3 regions of the Atlantibacter sp. MEI4A-1023 genome follow, and region 3 is predicted to be linked to each of the others. Evidence: predicted binding sites of a transcription regulator. Region 3 holds the regulator's gene; each other region holds the start of a gene.
The links. Region 3 encodes LexA, which represses DNA repair genes until DNA is damaged. Its sites were predicted from a motif close to TNCTGTATGTACATACAGNA; they were not measured.
Positions count from the first base shown of each region.

Region 1 (5,846 bases), 2.1 Mb from region 3:
TTCTTTGATTTCAGGTGCTTTCAGCTCGCCCATCACTTTGAGCTTTTTGGAGATCTCACGACGTTCTTTAGAGAGTTCGGCGTTTTTGATGATGTAGTCATCCACGCGGTCTTCGTAGTCGGTTTTCATGCTGGCGATGATGCCCTGAATGGCCTCAATGCTCATGCCTGGCTTGATGTAATCGCTCAGGTTGTCGAGCAGCAGCACGCGTTTCTGGTTGTCACGGATCTTCTTCTCTACATCCTGAATTTCGCGTTGCAGTTTGTTTTTACGACGGAACAAACGTACGAACTCCAGAACGTCCTGGAATGAAGGTTTGCCATTTTCCATATTTACACCCCTGATAATTGAGACTCTGATTCGTTCACAAGCCGCAGCGTCAAACATAACCGGCAACGGCTGCGCATGACAACGGTTAATACCCTACCCTAATAATACGCTGAATTCCTGCTGAATCGAAACCAGCAATATATCCCCGCTGTTTCGTATGGTTTTTATTTACGCAATGCCCGGCAGATCAAGTGCGATAACAACTCTAACTGGCGCGCCAGTTCCAGGCTTAACCAGACATAACCGTGAATTGAGGTTTCATGCAGTGCGCTGCCTTCATCCTGGCGCATTATCTCGCGTAATTCGCCGACAATTTCTGCCAGCCTGGCGTTATTGGCGGCGACCGGCGACGGATTGCCTTCATACAGGGCTTTCGACAGCGCCGCCAGGGTGTGGTGGGTCATCTGCTGGGTTTCGCGCAGGGTATGGGCGTTGATCATCACAAAATGGCTTTCGCGCGTTGCCCAGTGGGCGTTGAGCTGGAGTTCAAGCGTACAAACCAGATTGCGGCTGACGGTCTGGATCGCTTCAAACACCGATTTCTGAATGTGGGTTTCTTTGCTGGCAGGGACAATCAGCGCGCGCATTTTCACCACGTCACTCAGCATGGCGTGCAACGACTTATCAAGCCGGGGACGCTCCACCAGATTTGGCGAAAACCCTGCCTGGGAGAGCCGGGTAAACGTATGCGCGAACGTCGCCATCTGGATGCGCCAGTGGATGAACGCGCGCTGGGGATAGATGCTGGTAAACAGCATTGCCAGCAGCGACCCTAAAATCACGTCGCCGCTGCGCCACAGGGCGATTTGCAGATCCCCCGCCGGGGCACCCACTACGACAGAAAGCGTAATGCCGATAAGCAGCGCCTGATAGGGCCGTTTCCCGAGAGTGAGATAGCCGCAGATAAACATCGCCAGCGCACACCACAGCAGCATAATCGGCAGGGAAATCAGCTCCAGCTTCAGGGCGATTAACCCCACCGATGCGCCAAAAATCGTCCCGCCGATGCGTTCAAAGGCACGCGGCACCACGTTGCCCCAAAACGAGATCGGCCCCATCACCACCACAAGCGTAATCAGCGGCCAGGTGCCTTCCGGCACATTCAGCAGGCGGACCAGTAAAAAAGTCAGCGTAAAGGCCAGCGCGATGCGTACGCCGTGCACCAGGCGGTAATGACGATAGAGCCGGATTTCGAAAGGACTTAATGATTTATCAGGACGCACACCGGCTCTCCGCATGAAAAAACCCGCATTGTACCGGGATTTCGCCGTCTGGCATCAACACATCGGGGTAAACGCGCCGTTATTGTGACCAATAACGGCGGCGTAAAGCCAGGCCTGCAAGGCGAGGCCTGGATTAATTATTCGTGTTTAGGTTCAACCGGGACGAACATGTTGATGTCCCAGTAGCCGTCTTTCGCCCCATCGTTGAGGTAAATTTCAAAACAGGGTTTGGGGGCAATCTGGTATTTCACATCTTCAAGCAGGCTATTGAAAAATAGCCGCCAGGGCGTTTCAAAATCGTGATGTTCAACACGCGCCTGGGCTACGGCGTATTGCCCGCCCGCCACTTCGGTTGCCATAACGCCTTCACTGTTGGCGGGGATAGCGAAATTTTCAGGCACGGTTACCGCAGTATCGCAGCGCAGTTTCTCTGCGGGCACGCTATCCGGGTTATCGTAATAAACGGCAATCCACTCCAGCGGCTGAATCTTATTGTTGTCCACCCACATCACCAGTTGCTCAAAACCCTGTGGGACGGTTTTATCCCAGGGGCCAACTAAATGAAACCCGGCGATGCGACGAGTTTCGGCGTGTTGAATCTGATAATCCATGATCGTTCCTCGCTGTGAAATAACTGTATATGCAAACAGTATTATACGTTCTGTACTGGCGCTCTAAAGCATAGATTGCTTAATTTGTGAGCGCACTCGCGTAAAAGGCTGTTTCGGAGAACGACGGGGTAAGCCTCTGTTAAACCACTAAAGTTTATGGTGCAAGTAATCACTAAAGCGCGAGAGCATACCGCCTTTTTCAACCGCCTTAAGCGTCACCAGCGGCCAGTGGGCCACCAGTTTATCGCGGTCATACAGTTCGATTTCGCCTACCCTTTGCTGCGCCGCCAGCGGTGCTTCAAGCTCCGGCTTATCCAGTACGTATTTGGCTTTGATATTCGCCACTTCGGATTTGGGCAGACTGAGCCAGAAATCACGATCGGTGCCCACTTCGACGTTTTCGACATCGCCGTACCAGATACGCTCGGTGCCGACTTTTTTACCTTTATGCAGGATCTGCACGGTATCGAACTGGTTTTGCCCCCAGTGCAGTAGCTTACGCGCCTGTTCTTCCCGCGCTTTCGGGCTATCCGCGCCCATCACCACGGCAATTAACCGCCGCTGCCCGTCCACGCTGGAAGCGATCAGGTTAAACCCGGCGCCGGAGGTGTGCCCGGTTTTCAGGCCGTCCACGCTCAGGCTTTTGTCCCACAGCAGGCCGTTACGGTTTTGCTGGGTGATGCCGTTCCAGGTGAGGCTGCGCTCGCTGTACATGTGATAAAACGAGGGTTCGCCGTGGATAATGGCGCGCGACAGCACCGCCAGGTCATACGCGGAGCTGTGCTGGCCCGGCGCGTCAAGGCCGTGGACGGTTTCGAAGTGGGTGTCGCGCAGGTTAAGCCGGTGGGCGTAGTCGTTCATCATTTTGACAAACGGCGCTTCGCCGCCCGCGATGTAATCCGCCAGCGCCACGCAGGCGTCGTTGCCGGAATCAACAATCAATCCCCGGCTCAGATCGTGGACCGTGACGCGATCCCCGGCTTTTAAAAACATCAGCGACGAACCGGCAAAAACCGGGTTGCCGTAGGCCGACGCGTCCGCGCCCACGGTAACCACATCATCAGGCGTGATGCGGTGGCTGTCGATGGCGCGATCCACCACATAGCCGGTCATCAGTTTGGTAAGGCTTGCCGGGTTGCGCTGCTGATGCTCTTTGCCTGCCGTTAAAATCTGACCGGTAGTGTAATCCATCAGTACCCATGCCCCAGCCTGAACCTGAGGGGGAACCGGCGTGACGGCGAAAGTGGGTTCTGCACTGGCGTTAGTACCAAGAAAAGCGAGCAAAGAAGCGGCAATCAGGCGGGTTTTCAACAGCATATCCTCGTTTGTGTTTTTTTGTCCGCGCCTGTTTTACGGAACTTCGTATGTAAACGCATTCATTAATTGCAAAGAAATATGACAGACAACACATTTATCGGAGTAATACGTATCCGGTAGCGTGAAAAACCACCGTGATTTTCTTCTGAATGGACGGCCAATCGTTTTTGTAAGCCCTTATGGATAATTTTTGAACACCGTTACAACGGTGCCCCCATACCAGTACACATGATCCCTGATGGCTTGCGTGAAGTGTATATATATAAACAGTGTGTTGTAATTTATTCTCTTAAATCATACATTTCCTGACGTATTTTACTTTACTGATGATATAAGTAAAAATTAAAGAGGTAAAAAATACAATAAAAACAGTAAATAAAACATAAAAAAACGAAATTAGCCAATCCCCGTCCGTATATTTAGAAATAACAGGCCTGTAAGCCAACTCAAGGATATATTGTAATATTACCGGATGGATGAGATAAACACCGAAAGACATTGAACCACAAGCAACAACTATTTTTTGCATTGCAATTTGATAATCAGGTTTATAGAGTAAGGTCATATTATAAAAGGCAAAGGCAGATATAAATATAAAAAAAGAACCGCCATTAAGGATAGTTTGAATTTTAATCGAATAATAATAATAGCTAATGATAACAACTAAAAAAGTAATCAGAACTGACAATATATACATATAAAACCAAAATAAAGCATTTACGGGACAAAATTTACTAGCTATAGCTGAATTGAGCATTTCAGATATTTTTGGAACAAAAGCATATATTAAAAGAAAGCCAAATGAGGATATCCCGGTTGATGAAAAAAACATAATTTTAACATTGAATAAATTGCTTAACGTCGGTATTAATGATGTTGCAATTAGAAGGATAACAAAATAAAGTGCAAATGCTTTTTTCGATTTTTCATGTAACAAATTAATTAATGGGAAAAAGAAGCAAAAACCTATAAACCAGTACATAAAATAAAGATGATACATTGTTCCACCCTGAATTATTCCTGCCAATGCATCAGATAGTGAAAAATCATCAACAGAAGGAATCAGAAAACAATAATAAAATAATGACCACGAAACGAGAGGAATAATTATTCTTTTGAGCTTTTTAATAAAGTAGTTATTCACATCACATTTTTCACCAAATGAAAAATGTGCAATTAGTATTAAAAATACAGGAACATTTATTTTTATGAAAGACCAGATAAGTAAACCGATTGTCCATTTAACTTCGTTATTGTAATTTATTGTCACTTCAGAAATAACATGTTCTGTCACTACAAATAATATTGCAATAATTCTAGCAAGTTCAATGTTTATAATTTTATGGTTCATTTTTTTAATTTGAAATTAATAGCATGTGAATTTTATAGCAGTACATCATTTTTAAGTAAAGGCAGACATGATGAAATTGAGCGGCTTTTATCATTTTTTATCGTATGATTTTTGACATCTGCAATTTTGCCGTGGTGACCCTATTCGCTGGTGCCGCATCAACAGCACATACTACTTTTTGCAAGAGAGAACTTGGTTTACCATGCATCAGATGTAGCAGTATGTCATCCATTAATCATTACTCAACTATAATTCAAAATTCAATAGGTTATTTTGGATTTCATAACTCACAGCATTCTAGGGTTATGCTAGACAACGGTAAGGTTATGAGACGATCAGTGCCCAACAAACCAGCATAAACTAATTTATAAATCAATAGTTTACATTATACGCGGACGCATTTTTAATGATTAACTCAGAAATACAGCCTACCTTCCTTTTCCACGACTATGAAACCTTCGGTACCCGCCCGGCACTGGATCGTCCCGCGCAGTTCGCCGCGATACGTACCGATATGGATTTCAATATTATCGGCGAACCTGAGGTGTTTTATTGCAAACCCGCCGATGACTATCTGCCGCAGCCGGAAGCGGTGCTGATTACCGGCATTACGCCCCAGATCGCGGCGGCGCGCGGCACCAGCGAAGCTGAGTTTGCTAAACGCATCCATGATTTATTCACCGTGCCGAATACCTGTGTGGTGGGTTACAACAATGTGCGTTTTGATGATGAAGTGACGCGCAATATTTTTTACCGCAACTTTTACGATCCGTACGCCTGGAGCTGGCAGAACCATAATTCGCGCTGGGATTTGCTGGACGTGATGCGCGCCTGCTACGCCCTGCGCCCGGAAGGCATCAACTGGCCGGAAAACGACGAAGGCCTGCCGAGCTTTCGCCTGGAGCATCTCACCGTGGCCAACGGCATAGAGCACGCTAACGCTCATGACGCGATGGCCGATGTGTATGCCACCATCGCGATGGCAAAGCTGGTGAAAACTCAGCAGCCGCGGCT
Region 1 covers NZ_CM149568.1:1,709,750-1,715,595, reverse strand. The annotation lists gene ACVV26_RS08290 (DUF496 family protein) at 1-330, opposite strand, end outside; gene ACVV26_RS08285 (FUSC family protein) at 495-1,553, opposite strand; gene sbmC (DNA gyrase inhibitor SbmC) at 1,691-2,164, opposite strand; gene dacD (serine-type D-Ala-D-Ala carboxypeptidase DacD) at 2,312-3,475, opposite strand; gene ACVV26_RS08270 (acyltransferase) at 3,771-4,832, opposite strand; gene sbcB (exodeoxyribonuclease I) at 5,239-5,846, shown strand, end outside.
Region 1: a site for LexA is predicted at 2,186-2,205, ahead of sbmC (DNA gyrase inhibitor SbmC). Genes of this name have one in related genera too.

Region 2 (5,846 bases), 1.6 Mb from region 3:
TTGGTAAAATGATCGACGAAAAAGTGGTGGTTAACGGTATTGTCGCGCTACTGGCGACCGGCGGCTCGACCAACCACACCATGCACCTGGTGGCGATGGCGCGCGCGGCAGGCATTATCATTAACTGGGATGATTTCTCCGATCTCTCCGCCGTGGTGCCGCTGCTGGCGCGTTTATATCCCAACGGTCCGGCGGACATCAACCACTTCCAGGCGGCGGGCGGTGTACCGGTGCTGATGCGCGAACTGCTGAAAGGCGGCTTACTGCACGAAGATGTGGAAACCGTGGTGGGCCACGGCTTAAAACGCTATACCCTCGAACCCTGGCTGAACAATGGCGAACTGCAATGGCGCGACGGCGCAGCGGCGTCGCTGGATAGCGACGTGATTGCCAGCATCGACAAACCGTTCTCCGCCCACGGCGGCACCAAAGTGCTGAGCGGCAACCTGGGCCGCGCGGTGATGAAAACCTCCGCCGTCCCGCAGGAATACCAGATTATCGAAGCGCCAGCGGTGGTGTTTGAGAGCCAGCATGACGTGTTGCCGGCGTTCGAAGCGGGCCTTCTGGATAAAGATTGCGTAGTAGTGGTGCGCCATCAGGGGCCAAAAGCTAACGGGATGCCAGAATTACATAAACTTATGCCTCCGCTTGGTGTATTATTGGACCGCCGTTTCAAAATTGCGTTAGTGACCGATGGCCGCCTCTCCGGCGCGTCCGGCAAAGTGCCTTCTGCCATCCATGTCACGCCAGAAGCTTACGACGGCGGCTTGCTGGCGAAAGTACGCAATGGCGACCCGATCCGCGTAAATGGACAAACGGGCGAGCTGACGCTACTGGTCGATGAAGCGGAACTGGCCCAACGCGCGCCGTTCCAGCCGGACCTTAGCCCGCAACGCGTGGGCACCGGCCGTGAGATGTTCGGCGCATTGCGCGAGAATTTGTCCGGCGCCGAGCAGGGCGCAACCTGTATTCGTTTTTAAAGGCTTCACTGAATTCACTATGGCGAGAGAGATGCTCTGATGAAAAGCTGGAAAACTAGTGCTGAACAGATCCTGAAATCCGGTCCGGTTGTGCCGGTAATTGTGATTAACAAACTGGAACATGCCGTACCGCTGGCAAAAGCGCTGATCGCAGGTGGTGTGCGCGTGCTGGAAGTGACCCTGCGTACCCCGTGCGCTATGGATGCTATCCGCGCCATCGCCAAAGAAGTGCCGGACGCAATCATCGGCGCGGGCACCGTGATCAACGCGGCTCAACTGGCGGACGTGACCGAAGCGGGCGCGCAGTTCGCCATCAGCCCGGGTCTGACCGAGCCGTTGCTGAAAGCCGCAACCGAAGGCTCCATCCCGTTGATCCCGGGTATCAGCACCGTTTCTGAACTGATGCTGGGTATGGATTACGGCCTGAAAGAGTTCAAATTCTTCCCGGCAGAAGCCAACGGCGGCACCAAAGCGCTACAGGCCATTGCTGGCCCGTTCTCCCAGGTGCGTTTCTGCCCGACCGGCGGCATCACCCCGGCTAACTATCGTGATTACCTGGCACTGAAAAGCGTGCTGTGCATCGGCGGCTCCTGGCTGGTACCGGCAGACGCGATGGAAGCGGGCGACTGGGATCGCATCACTAAACTGGCGCGCGAAGCAGTAGAAGGCGCGCAGCAGTAAGCGGTTGACGTGAAGAGAAGGCAGGCGCAAGCCTGCCTTTTTTGTTTTAGCCTTCTACCTGCACCGCCGACGCTGCGGCTGTAGCGCGTTCGATGGCGGTTTCAACATCTTCTGCGCAGGCCAGCGCCACGCCCAGACGGCGCGATCCCTGAATATCCGGCTTGCCAAATAACCGTACCTGCACCCCGGCCCCCACGGCGGCGTCAATATTGCTAAAACGCACGTTATTGCTGGTCAGCTGCGGCAGGATCACCGCCGATGCGGCAGGGCCGTACTGACGAATGCCGCCCACGGGCAAGCCTAAAAACGCGCGCACATGCAGGGCGAACTCTGACAGATCCTGACTGATCAGCGTCACCATGCCGGTATCGTGCGGGCGGGGCGACACTTCGCTAAATACCACCTCATCGCCGCAGACAAACAGCTCGACCCCGAACAGGCCATAGCCGCCTAATGCCAGCACCACTTTTTTCGCCACGTCCTGGGCGCGCTTCAGCGCCAGTTCGCTCATCTGCTGCGGCTGCCAGGATTCGCGATAATCGCCGTCTTGCTGGCGATGGCCCACCGGTGCGCAGAAGTGCACGCCGTCCACGGCGCTCACGGTCAGCAGGGTGATTTCAAAATCAAAATTCACCACACCTTCGACGATCACTTTTCCAGCCCCGGCGCGGCCACCCTGTTGGGCGTACTGCCATGCGTCTGCCAGCTGTTCCCGCTGGCGAATAAAGCTTTGGCCCTTGCCGGAGGAGCTCATCACCGGCTTGACAATGCACGGCAGGCCGATCTCGTCCACCGCCGCCAGGAAATCGCTTTCGCTATCGGCAAAGCGGTAGGCCGACGTCGGCAGACCCAGCTCTTCTGCCGCCAGGCGGCGAATGCCTTCACGGTTCATGGTGAGTTTAGCGGCGCGGGCGCAGGGTACAACGCGCTGGCCCTGCTGCTCTAATTCAATCAGCGTATCGGTGGCGATAGCTTCGATTTCCGGCACGATGAAGTCAGGCTTTTCCTGCTCGACCAGCGCTTTCAACGCCGCGCCATCCAGCATGTTTATTGCGTAACTGCGATGGGCGACATGCATGGCCGGGGCGTTGGGATATCTGTCTACGGCGATCACTTCAAGACCGAGCCTCTGGCATTCAATCGCCACTTCTTTGCCTAATTCCCCTGAGCCGAGCAGCATCACGCGGGTGGCTGCCGGGCGAAGCGCGGTTCCTACTGTCAACATAACGAGATTCCTGGACCAAAAAAGAGGCCGCCAGTATATACGAAAACGATTGCGCAGGCAGGTGCGCGATTTTGATTTTTCTTTCAGGCTCTGATATACTGTATGCATATCCAGTTAAAGAGGCATCATGATGGCTGTTGAAATTCACTACGTTGTGGTCAGGGAAGGGAAAGAGAAAATGTCTTTTGCCAACAAAAAAGAAGCCGACGCATACGACAAAATGCTCGACTTAGCACAGACCCTTGAGTCCTGGCTGCAAAGCGCGCCGGTAAACCTTGAGGAAACCCAGCTTGAGCCGCTGTCACTGTGGCTGGCTGAACACAAAGATACCCTGGCGCAGGTTCTGCGTACCGGGCAAATGCCGCAGGAAGGCGCAACCGACGTAAAGCCGGACGCCGACCCGAAAGTGGAAGCGATCGCCAGCGGGCGTAAATCGAAAGCGGCATAAGCCCGTCGGTTCAGCTGCACTTTTCACCGGGACACGCGCCATCATCCCTTGCGCTTCGGTTGTTTTGTACCAGGCTTTCTGTGGTATTAACAACGGAGGGCATCTGATGAAAAAAGGGCTACTGGCGCTGGTGGCGCTATTTTCCGTGGGGCTGCATGCCGCGCCCCAGGAATCTCGCAATGTGAAGTTTACCGGCTGTGAAGGGTTGGATGCGCAAGGTATTTCAGCCAGCGTGAAACGCGACTATCTCCAGAACCGCATTGCCCGCTGGGCAGACGACCAGGAAAAACTCGGCCAGGCCGATCCGGTCGCCTGGGTCAATCCTGAAGCCGTGAAAGGCGGCGATGATAAATGGACCGTCCCCCTGACGGTACGCGGCATGCGAGCCGACATTCATTACACTGTGCAAGTTGATTGCAAAAAACAGACGGCAGAATACCGTCCTTAATCACGCGCAAGGGCCTGGCCCTTGCCGTTTATTTTCCTTTCCTTAGCCTGTCCCCACACTTCTTGACATCCCCTCGCTTACGCTCACAAGTGAGACTTTTACTGTGGGAGTACATATGGCGAACTGGCTTAAACATCTCCAGTCACTGCTGGGGGAACAGGGTAAAGGGTTATCGCAGGGGCAAGGGTTATCGAAACTGCTTAGCCCTGGCGCGTTGGGTGGCCTGGCAGGGCTGCTGGTAGCAAATAAATCCTCACGCAAGCTGCTGGCGAAATTCGGTGGCGGCGCGCTGCTCGCTGGCGGCGGCGCGGTAGCCGGCACGGTATTATGGAATAAATACCAAGACCGTATCCGGGCAGCCCACCAGGATCAACCCCAGTACGGTCAACAGGCGTCGCCCATTGATAAGCGAACCGAACGGTTAATTCTGGCGCTGGTGTTCGCCGCGAAAAGCGATGGACACATTGACGACGAGGAGCGTCAGGCGATTGACCAACATCTGCGCGATGCCGGTATCGAAGACGAAGGCCGCGCATTCGTTGAACAGGCCCTCGATCAACCCCTCGATCCGGCGCGTCTTGCCGAGGGGATCCAGAACGAAGAAGAGGCGCTGGAGCTCTATTTCCTCAGCTGTGCCGCCATCAACGCCGATCACTTTATGGAGCGCAGCTACCTGAACGCGCTGGGTGATGCGCTGGGCATTCCCGACGATGTTCGCGCCGACGTGGAGCGCGATATCGCGGTCAGCAAACGGGACGTTTCACCAGGATAACGCCTGGTTTGGTGGCGTTACGCTTGCAAGGCGCGGGGTTTTTGCCAACCTTATAAGGGTGTTAACCTAAAAGTTGAGCGTTATGCCACCAAAAGCAAAAGCAGTACCCCACACCATGACCCTGCATGGCGATACGCGTACCGATAATTATTACTGGCTGCGCGATGATGACCGGTCCGATTCTGAAGTGCTTGAGTATCTCCACCAGGAGAACGATTACGGGCGGCGGGTCATGGCCAGCCAGCAGGCACTGGAAGAACAGTTACTCAAAGAGATGATTGCGCGCATTCCGCAGCGCGATGCGTCTGCGCCTTACGTTAAAAATGGCTATCGCTACCGCCAGTTTTACGATGTGGGGTGTGAGTATCCGATTTATCAGCGCCAGTCGGTGATGTCATCAGAACGGGACCCCTGGGACGTGTTGCTGGATGCCAATCAGCGTGCGTCGCACAGCGAGTTTTATACCCTGGGTGCGCTGGCAATTACCCCGGATAACACCACGATGGTGCTGGCGGAAGATTACCTGTCCCGTCGCCAGTACGGCCTGCGCTTTCGCAATCTGGAAACCGGCAACTGGTATCCGGAGCTGATTGAGCATGTCGCGCCTGAAGTCGCCTGGGCCAACGATTCCCGCACCCTTTATTACGTCAAAAAGCACGCCAAAACGTTACTCCCGTATCAGGTGTGGCGGCATACCGTGGGCTCGCCTTCCAGCGAAGATGAGTTGATCTACGAAGAACGTGATGAAACGTTCTATGTCAGCCTGTACAAAACAACTTCACAGCATTTCATCAATATTTTTCTCTCCAGCGCGACCACCAGCGAAGTGTGGCTACTGGACGCGGAGTTGGCAGACGCGGAGCCCAGTTGTTTCCTGAGGCGGCGTAAAGACCACGAGTATTCCGTGGATCACTATCAGCACCGTTTCTACATGCGTTCCAACCGTGACGGTAAAAACTTCGGGCTGTATCGCAGTACGGTCCGCAAGGAGGAAAAATGGGAAACGCTGATCCCCGCGCGCGAGCACATTATGCTGGAGGGCTTTACACTATTCACCGACTGGCTGGTAGTGGAGGAGCGCCAGCGCGGCCTGACCAGCCTGCGGCAAATCAACCGTAAAACCCGCGAAGTAACCGGTATCGCGTTCGACGACCCGGCTTATGTGACCTGGCTTGCTTATAACCCGGAACCGGAAACGGCGAAATTACGCTACGGCTACTCCTCCATGACCACGCCGGATACGTTATTCGAACTGGATATGGATACCGGCGAGCGGCGGGTGCTGAAACAAA
Region 2 covers NZ_CM149568.1:2,757,102-2,762,947, reverse strand. The annotation lists gene edd (phosphogluconate dehydratase) at 1-980, shown strand, start outside; gene ACVV26_RS13335 (bifunctional 4-hydroxy-2-oxoglutarate aldolase/2-dehydro-3-deoxy-phosphogluconate aldolase) at 1,020-1,661, shown strand; gene purT (formate-dependent phosphoribosylglycinamide formyltransferase) at 1,708-2,886, opposite strand; gene ACVV26_RS13325 (YebG family protein) at 3,017-3,334, shown strand; gene yebF (protein YebF) at 3,438-3,782, shown strand; gene ACVV26_RS13315 (tellurite resistance TerB family protein) at 3,898-4,554, shown strand; gene ptrB (oligopeptidase B) at 4,637-5,846, shown strand, end outside.
Region 2: a site for LexA is predicted at 2,983-3,002, ahead of ACVV26_RS13325 (YebG family protein). Genes of this name have one in related genera too.

Region 3 (5,846 bases):
CGTGTTTAACAGTTATTATCTGCTGGACGTGATAATGAGTTTAGTCGACCATTCCGACTCGTTTGAAACATTCAGAATCTTTAACCAAGCGCGAAAGATAAAAATCGGCATTAATGATACAAAAATTTTATATATCAAACAGATATTCAGAAATTAAATGAGAGTCAGCAGATGTAACTAACCATGACCCGTCTCGTTGAACCAGCTATTGCGCTGCCAGTGGCGCCGCCAGATGAGCCATAACGACAGCCCGCGCAATGCCAGAAATACCGCTACCGCCAGCCATAGCCCGTGATTACCCAGCCAGGGCAAAGCGATTAATGTCACGCCGAAACCCGCAGCCGCCACGGCCATACTGTTACGCATTTCCGCGCCACGGGTAGCGCCGATAAACATGCCGTCCAGCAGATAACACCACACGCCAACCAGCGGCAGCACAACCTGCCAGCCGAGGTAACGATCCGCTTGCTGTTGTAAAACCGGCAGCGAGGTCAGTAGCGCAACAATATGCTCGCCCCAAAGCGCATAAACCGTAGCGAACATCAGCGCCACCAGGCCCGCCTGGCGACAGGCGGCATGCCAGACTTTAATCAGTTGGTTGCTGTTACCTGCGCCGTAAGCCTGCCCGGAATGGGCTTCCACCGCATAGGCGAAACCATCCAGTGCGTAGGCGGTGAACGTCAGCAGCGTCATCAGGACGGCATTCACCGCCACCACATCGCTACCCATCCGCGCCCCTAAAATCGTGACGCTGGCGAAACAGATTTGCAGCAGCAGCGAACGCAGCATAATGTCGCGATTGAGCGCCAGTAAACGCCAGATATCGCCGCGCCAGGCAGAGAGCAGCATTGCCGGATTGATGCCCCGCAGCGTCATGACATGCCAGGCCATCAGCAATCCGACGATCAGCGTGATGTATTCCGCCGCCACCGTTGCCAGCGCAGCGCCCTGCACGTTCATATCCAGCCCCACCACCAGCCACAGGTCGAGTGCGATATTCAGCACATTGCCAACAACCAGCAGGATCACTGGCGCTCGCGCGTACTGCACCCCCAATAACCAGCCTAACAGCACCAGGTTCGCCAGCGTCGCAGGCGCGCTTAGCCAGCGGATTTCCAGAAAGCGCCGCGCCTGATGTAATACTTCTTCGCTGCCGCCTACGATATGCAACGCCAGGTTAATCAGCGGGGTCTGTAACAGCATAATCGCCACCCCGGCCAGCACCGCCAGCAGTAGCGGTTGCACCAGGGCTCGCGCCATCGCCTGCGGGTTTTTTGCACCAAATGCCTGGGCGGTTAACCCGGTGGTGCTCATTCGCAGAAACAGCAGCAGCATAAACAGAAAACTGGTGGCGGTTGCGCCAATGGCGACACCGGCTAAATAAACGGGGCTATCGAGATGGCCGATAACGGCGGTATCCACCAGGCCGAGCAGCGGCACGGTAATATTGGAGAAGATCATGGGTAGCGCCAGGCGCCACAATGCTTTATCAGCAGACGTGAAAAATGGCATGACGCAATCCGTAGCGGTAGGGAATTCTGGAAAGCAAAAAGCCGTAACGCGGCGCGCTACGGCTTCAAATCAGACAGCAGAGCTTACAGCCACTCGCCGTTGCGGATCACGCCGACAGCAAGCCCTTCGATAGAAAAGGCCTGCTGGCGCAGGTCAACAACGATTGGGGAGAATTCGCTGTTTTCCGGCAGTAACTGCACCGTGTTGCCCTGTTTGTTCAGGCGCTTAACGGTCACTTCGTCATCGATGCGCGCGACCACCACCTGGCCGTTACGTACATCCTGAGTTTTATGCACCGCGAGCAAATCGCCGTCCATAATCCCGATATCTTTCATCGACATACCGCTAACGCGCAGCAGGAAATCCGCGCTGGGCTTAAACAAGCCGGGATCGACCTGGTAATGGCCTTCGATATGCTGCTGAGCTAACAGCGGTTCGCCCGCGGCAACGCGCCCAACCAGCGGCAACCCCTCTTCCTCTTCCACCAGCAAACGCAGACCGCGCGATGCGCCAGAAACGATTTCAATCACCCCTTTACGCGCCAGGGCTTTTAAATGTTCTTCTGCAGCGTTAGGAGAACGAAAGCCCAGACGCTGTGCAATCTCCGCACGAGTGGGAGGCATGCCGGTTTGGCTGATGTGATCCCGAATGAGATCAAACACCTCTTGCTGTCTGGCCGTTAAACTTTTCATTCCGCCCCCTGGGTGCATATACAGTAATGCTGTGAGTATATACAGCTAACGGTGATTTTGAAACCACAAAATGAGCAAATATCCGCATGTTAGCGACATCTGGAAGAGTTATCGCAAATTTGACCAGAGCAATATGCCCCAGGTCATCAGCGCCAGTAAAATAGCAAACAGTACCGCCGCCGAGCCCATGTCTTTGGCGCGCCCGGAAAGCTCATGAAATTCCGGGCCGATGCGATCGACCACCGCTTCGAGGGCGCTATTAAGGATCTCAACTATCATCACCAGAATGACGGAGCCAATCAGCAACACCCGGGTAATCGGATCGACATCCAGCCAGCAGGCGATAGCAATGGCGACAATCGCCGCGACGCCCTCCTGGCGAAACGCCGCTTCGTTCTTCCAGGCGGCGCAAATGCCTTTCCAGGAGTAACCTGCTGCTTTAATTATTCGTATCAACCCGGTGGTGTTATTCGCCATGAAAGGAAACCTTTTTAAAAAACGCGCATCAATAGCAGTGAGCAACGAAACGTAAGCACCACAGAAATTCCCGGTTGTTTCTGATATTCTTGCGGTGCAATTGCATTGTTAACCAGAGGCTTTACATCGTTTATGTCCGGCTGGCCACGAATTTACTACAAATTACTTAATTTACCATTACGCGTACTGGTAAAAAGCAAATCCATTCCGGCGGATCCGTGCGCCGAACTGGGGCTCGATACCTCGCGCCCGATTATGTACGTTCTTCCGTACAACTCGAAGGCGGACTTGCTGACGCTGCGCCAACAATGTCTGGCACACGATTTGCCCGATCCGCTGGAGCCTCTCGAAATTGACGGCACTCTGCTGCCGCGCCATGTGTTTATTCACGGCGGGCCGCGGGTATTCACCTATTACACGCCGAAAGAGGAGTCGATTAAGTTATTCCACGACTATCTCGATCTGCATCGCAGCAATCCGCAACTTGATGTGCAGATGGTGCCGGTGTCGGTGATGTTCGGGCGCGCGCCGGGCCGTGAAAAAGGCGAAGTGAACCCGCCGCTGCGGATGCTGAACGGCTTGCAGAAATTTTTTGCCGTTTCCTGGTTAGGGCGCGACAGCTTTGTACGCTTTTCGCCCTCGCTGTCGCTGCGCCGCATGGCGGATGAACACGGCACCGATAAAACCATTGCCCAGAAGCTGGCGCGAGTGGCGCGTATGCACTTCGCCCGCCAGCGCCTGGCCGCCGTAGGGCCGCGTTTACCGGCGCGTCAGGACCTGTTTAATAAGCTGCTGGCCTCTAAAGCCATTGCCCGCGCGGTAGAAGACGAAGCGCGCAGCAAAAAAATCTCCCATGAAAAAGCCCAGCAAAATGCCGTGGCGTTGATGGAAGAGATTGCGGCGAACTTCTCTTACGAAACCATTCGTCTGATGGATCGCATTCTGGGCTTTACCTGGAACCGCCTCTATCAGGGCATTAATGTGCACAACGCCGAGCGGGTGCGCCAACTGGCGCATGACGGTCACGAACTGGTGTACGTTCCCTGCCACCGCAGCCATATGGACTATATGCTGCTGTCCTATGTGCTGTATCACCAGGGCCTTGTGCCGCCGCACATCGCTGCGGGTATCAACCTGAACTTCTGGCCAGCGGGCCCGATGTTCCGCCGCCTGGGCGCGTTCTTTATTCGTCGTACGTTCAAGGGCAACAAACTTTACTCCACGGTGTTCCGCGAGTATCTGGGCGAACTGTTCAGCCGCGGCTATTCGGTGGAATATTTTGTTGAAGGGGGCCGTTCCCGTACCGGTCGCCTGCTGGACCCGAAAACCGGCACCCTGTCGATGACCATCCAGGCGATGCTGCGCGGCGGCACCCGCCCTATCACGCTGGTTCCTATCTACATCGGCTATGAACACGTGATGGAAGTGGGTACTTACGCCAAAGAGCTGCGTGGCGCGACCAAAGAGAAAGAGAACTTCGCGAAGATGGTTAGCGGGCTGAGCAAGCTGCGCAACCTGGGCCAGGGCTACGTAAACTTCGGCGAACCAATGCCGTTGATGACGTACCTGAACCAGCACGTGCCCGAATGGCGCGACTCCATCGACCCGATTGAAGCGATCCGACCTGCCTGGCTGACGCCGACAGTGAATGCCATCGCCGCCGACCTGATGGTGCGCATCAACAACGCGGGCGCGGCTAATGCCATGAACCTGTGCTGTACGGCGCTGCTGGCGTCGCGTCAACGTTCGCTTACCCGCGAGCAGTTGACCGAACAGCTCGGCTGTTACTTAAGCCTGCTGCGTAACGTGCCTTATGCGCCGGATGCAACGACACCAGCCCAATCCGCCAACGAGCTGATTGAGCACGCGCTGCAAATGAACAAGTTTGAAGTCGAAAAAGACACCATCGGCGACATTATCATTCTGCCGCGCGAGCAGGCCGTGTTGATGACCTACTACCGCAACAACATCCATCATATGCTGGTGCTGCCATCGCTGCTGGCGGCCATGATCGCCCAGCATCGCCACATTACCCGTGAAGAGTTGCTGCGCCAGGTTGAAGTGCTCTACCCGATGCTGAAGGCGGAGTTGTTCCTGCGCTGGGAGAAAAGCGAGCTGGGCGCAGTGCTTGATGCGCTGGTGGATGAGCTGTTGCAGCAGCAGTTAATCGTGGAAAACGGCGAGAAATTGCAGCTTAACCCGGCCCGTTCACGTACGCTCCAGTTGCTGGCGGCAGGGGTGCGCGAAACGCTGCAACGCTACGCCATCACCTTCTGGCTGCTGAGCGCCAACCCGTCGATCAACCGCGGCACTCTGGAAAAAGAGAGCCGTACGGTGGCGCAGCGTCTATCGGTGTTGCACGGGATTAACGCGCCGGAATTCTTCGACAAAGCGGTATTCAGCACCCTGGTGTCGACACTGCGCGACGAAGGCTTTATCAGCGATACCGGCGATGCCGAACCGGCCGAGACCATGAAGGTTTACCAGCTTCTGGCAGACCTGATTACCTCGGATATTCGGTTGACTATCGAAAGCGCGGCGGCTCAGGCGAGCGACGCATAAAGACAAAACAGGCGGGAAATCCCGCCTGTTTTATTTAGAGATGTTGGTAACTGAACACCAGCCCGATAAACAACACTAAGCCCACATAGTTGTTGTTCATAAACGCCTGGAAACAGGCCGCGCGCTCGCGATGCGCAATCCGTTTTTGCTGATACGCGAACAGCCCGCCCGCAATCAGGATCGCCGCGTAAAACACCGCGCCCAGCCCGTTTAGCCAGCCCACCAGCGCCATCAGGCCCATCACCACCACCTGCAAAATACCGATAATCAGCTTGTCGTGACGACCGAACAGAATGGCCGTGGATTTGATGCCGATTTTAACGTCGTCATCACGGTCGACCATGGCGTATTGCGTATCGTAAGCCACGGCCCAGCAGATGTTAGCGATAAACAGCAGCCAACAGCTGAGCGGCACGCTTTCACTCACGGCGGCAAAGGCCATTGGGATAGACCAGCCGAACGCAGCGCCCAGCACTACCTGCGGCAGATGGGTATAGCGCTTCATAAACGGATACACCCACGCCAGCGCCAGCGCCGCTACCGACAGCAAAATGGTCATGGTGTTGAGCGTTAGCACCAGCAGGAACGACAGCAGCACCAGCC
Region 3 covers NZ_CM149568.1:4,328,116-4,333,961, forward strand. The annotation lists gene dinF (MATE family efflux transporter DinF) at 178-1,512, opposite strand; gene lexA (transcriptional repressor LexA) at 1,596-2,204, opposite strand; gene ACVV26_RS20550 (diacylglycerol kinase) at 2,313-2,681, opposite strand; gene plsB (glycerol-3-phosphate 1-O-acyltransferase PlsB) at 2,814-5,243, shown strand; gene ubiA (4-hydroxybenzoate octaprenyltransferase) at 5,278-5,846, opposite strand, start outside.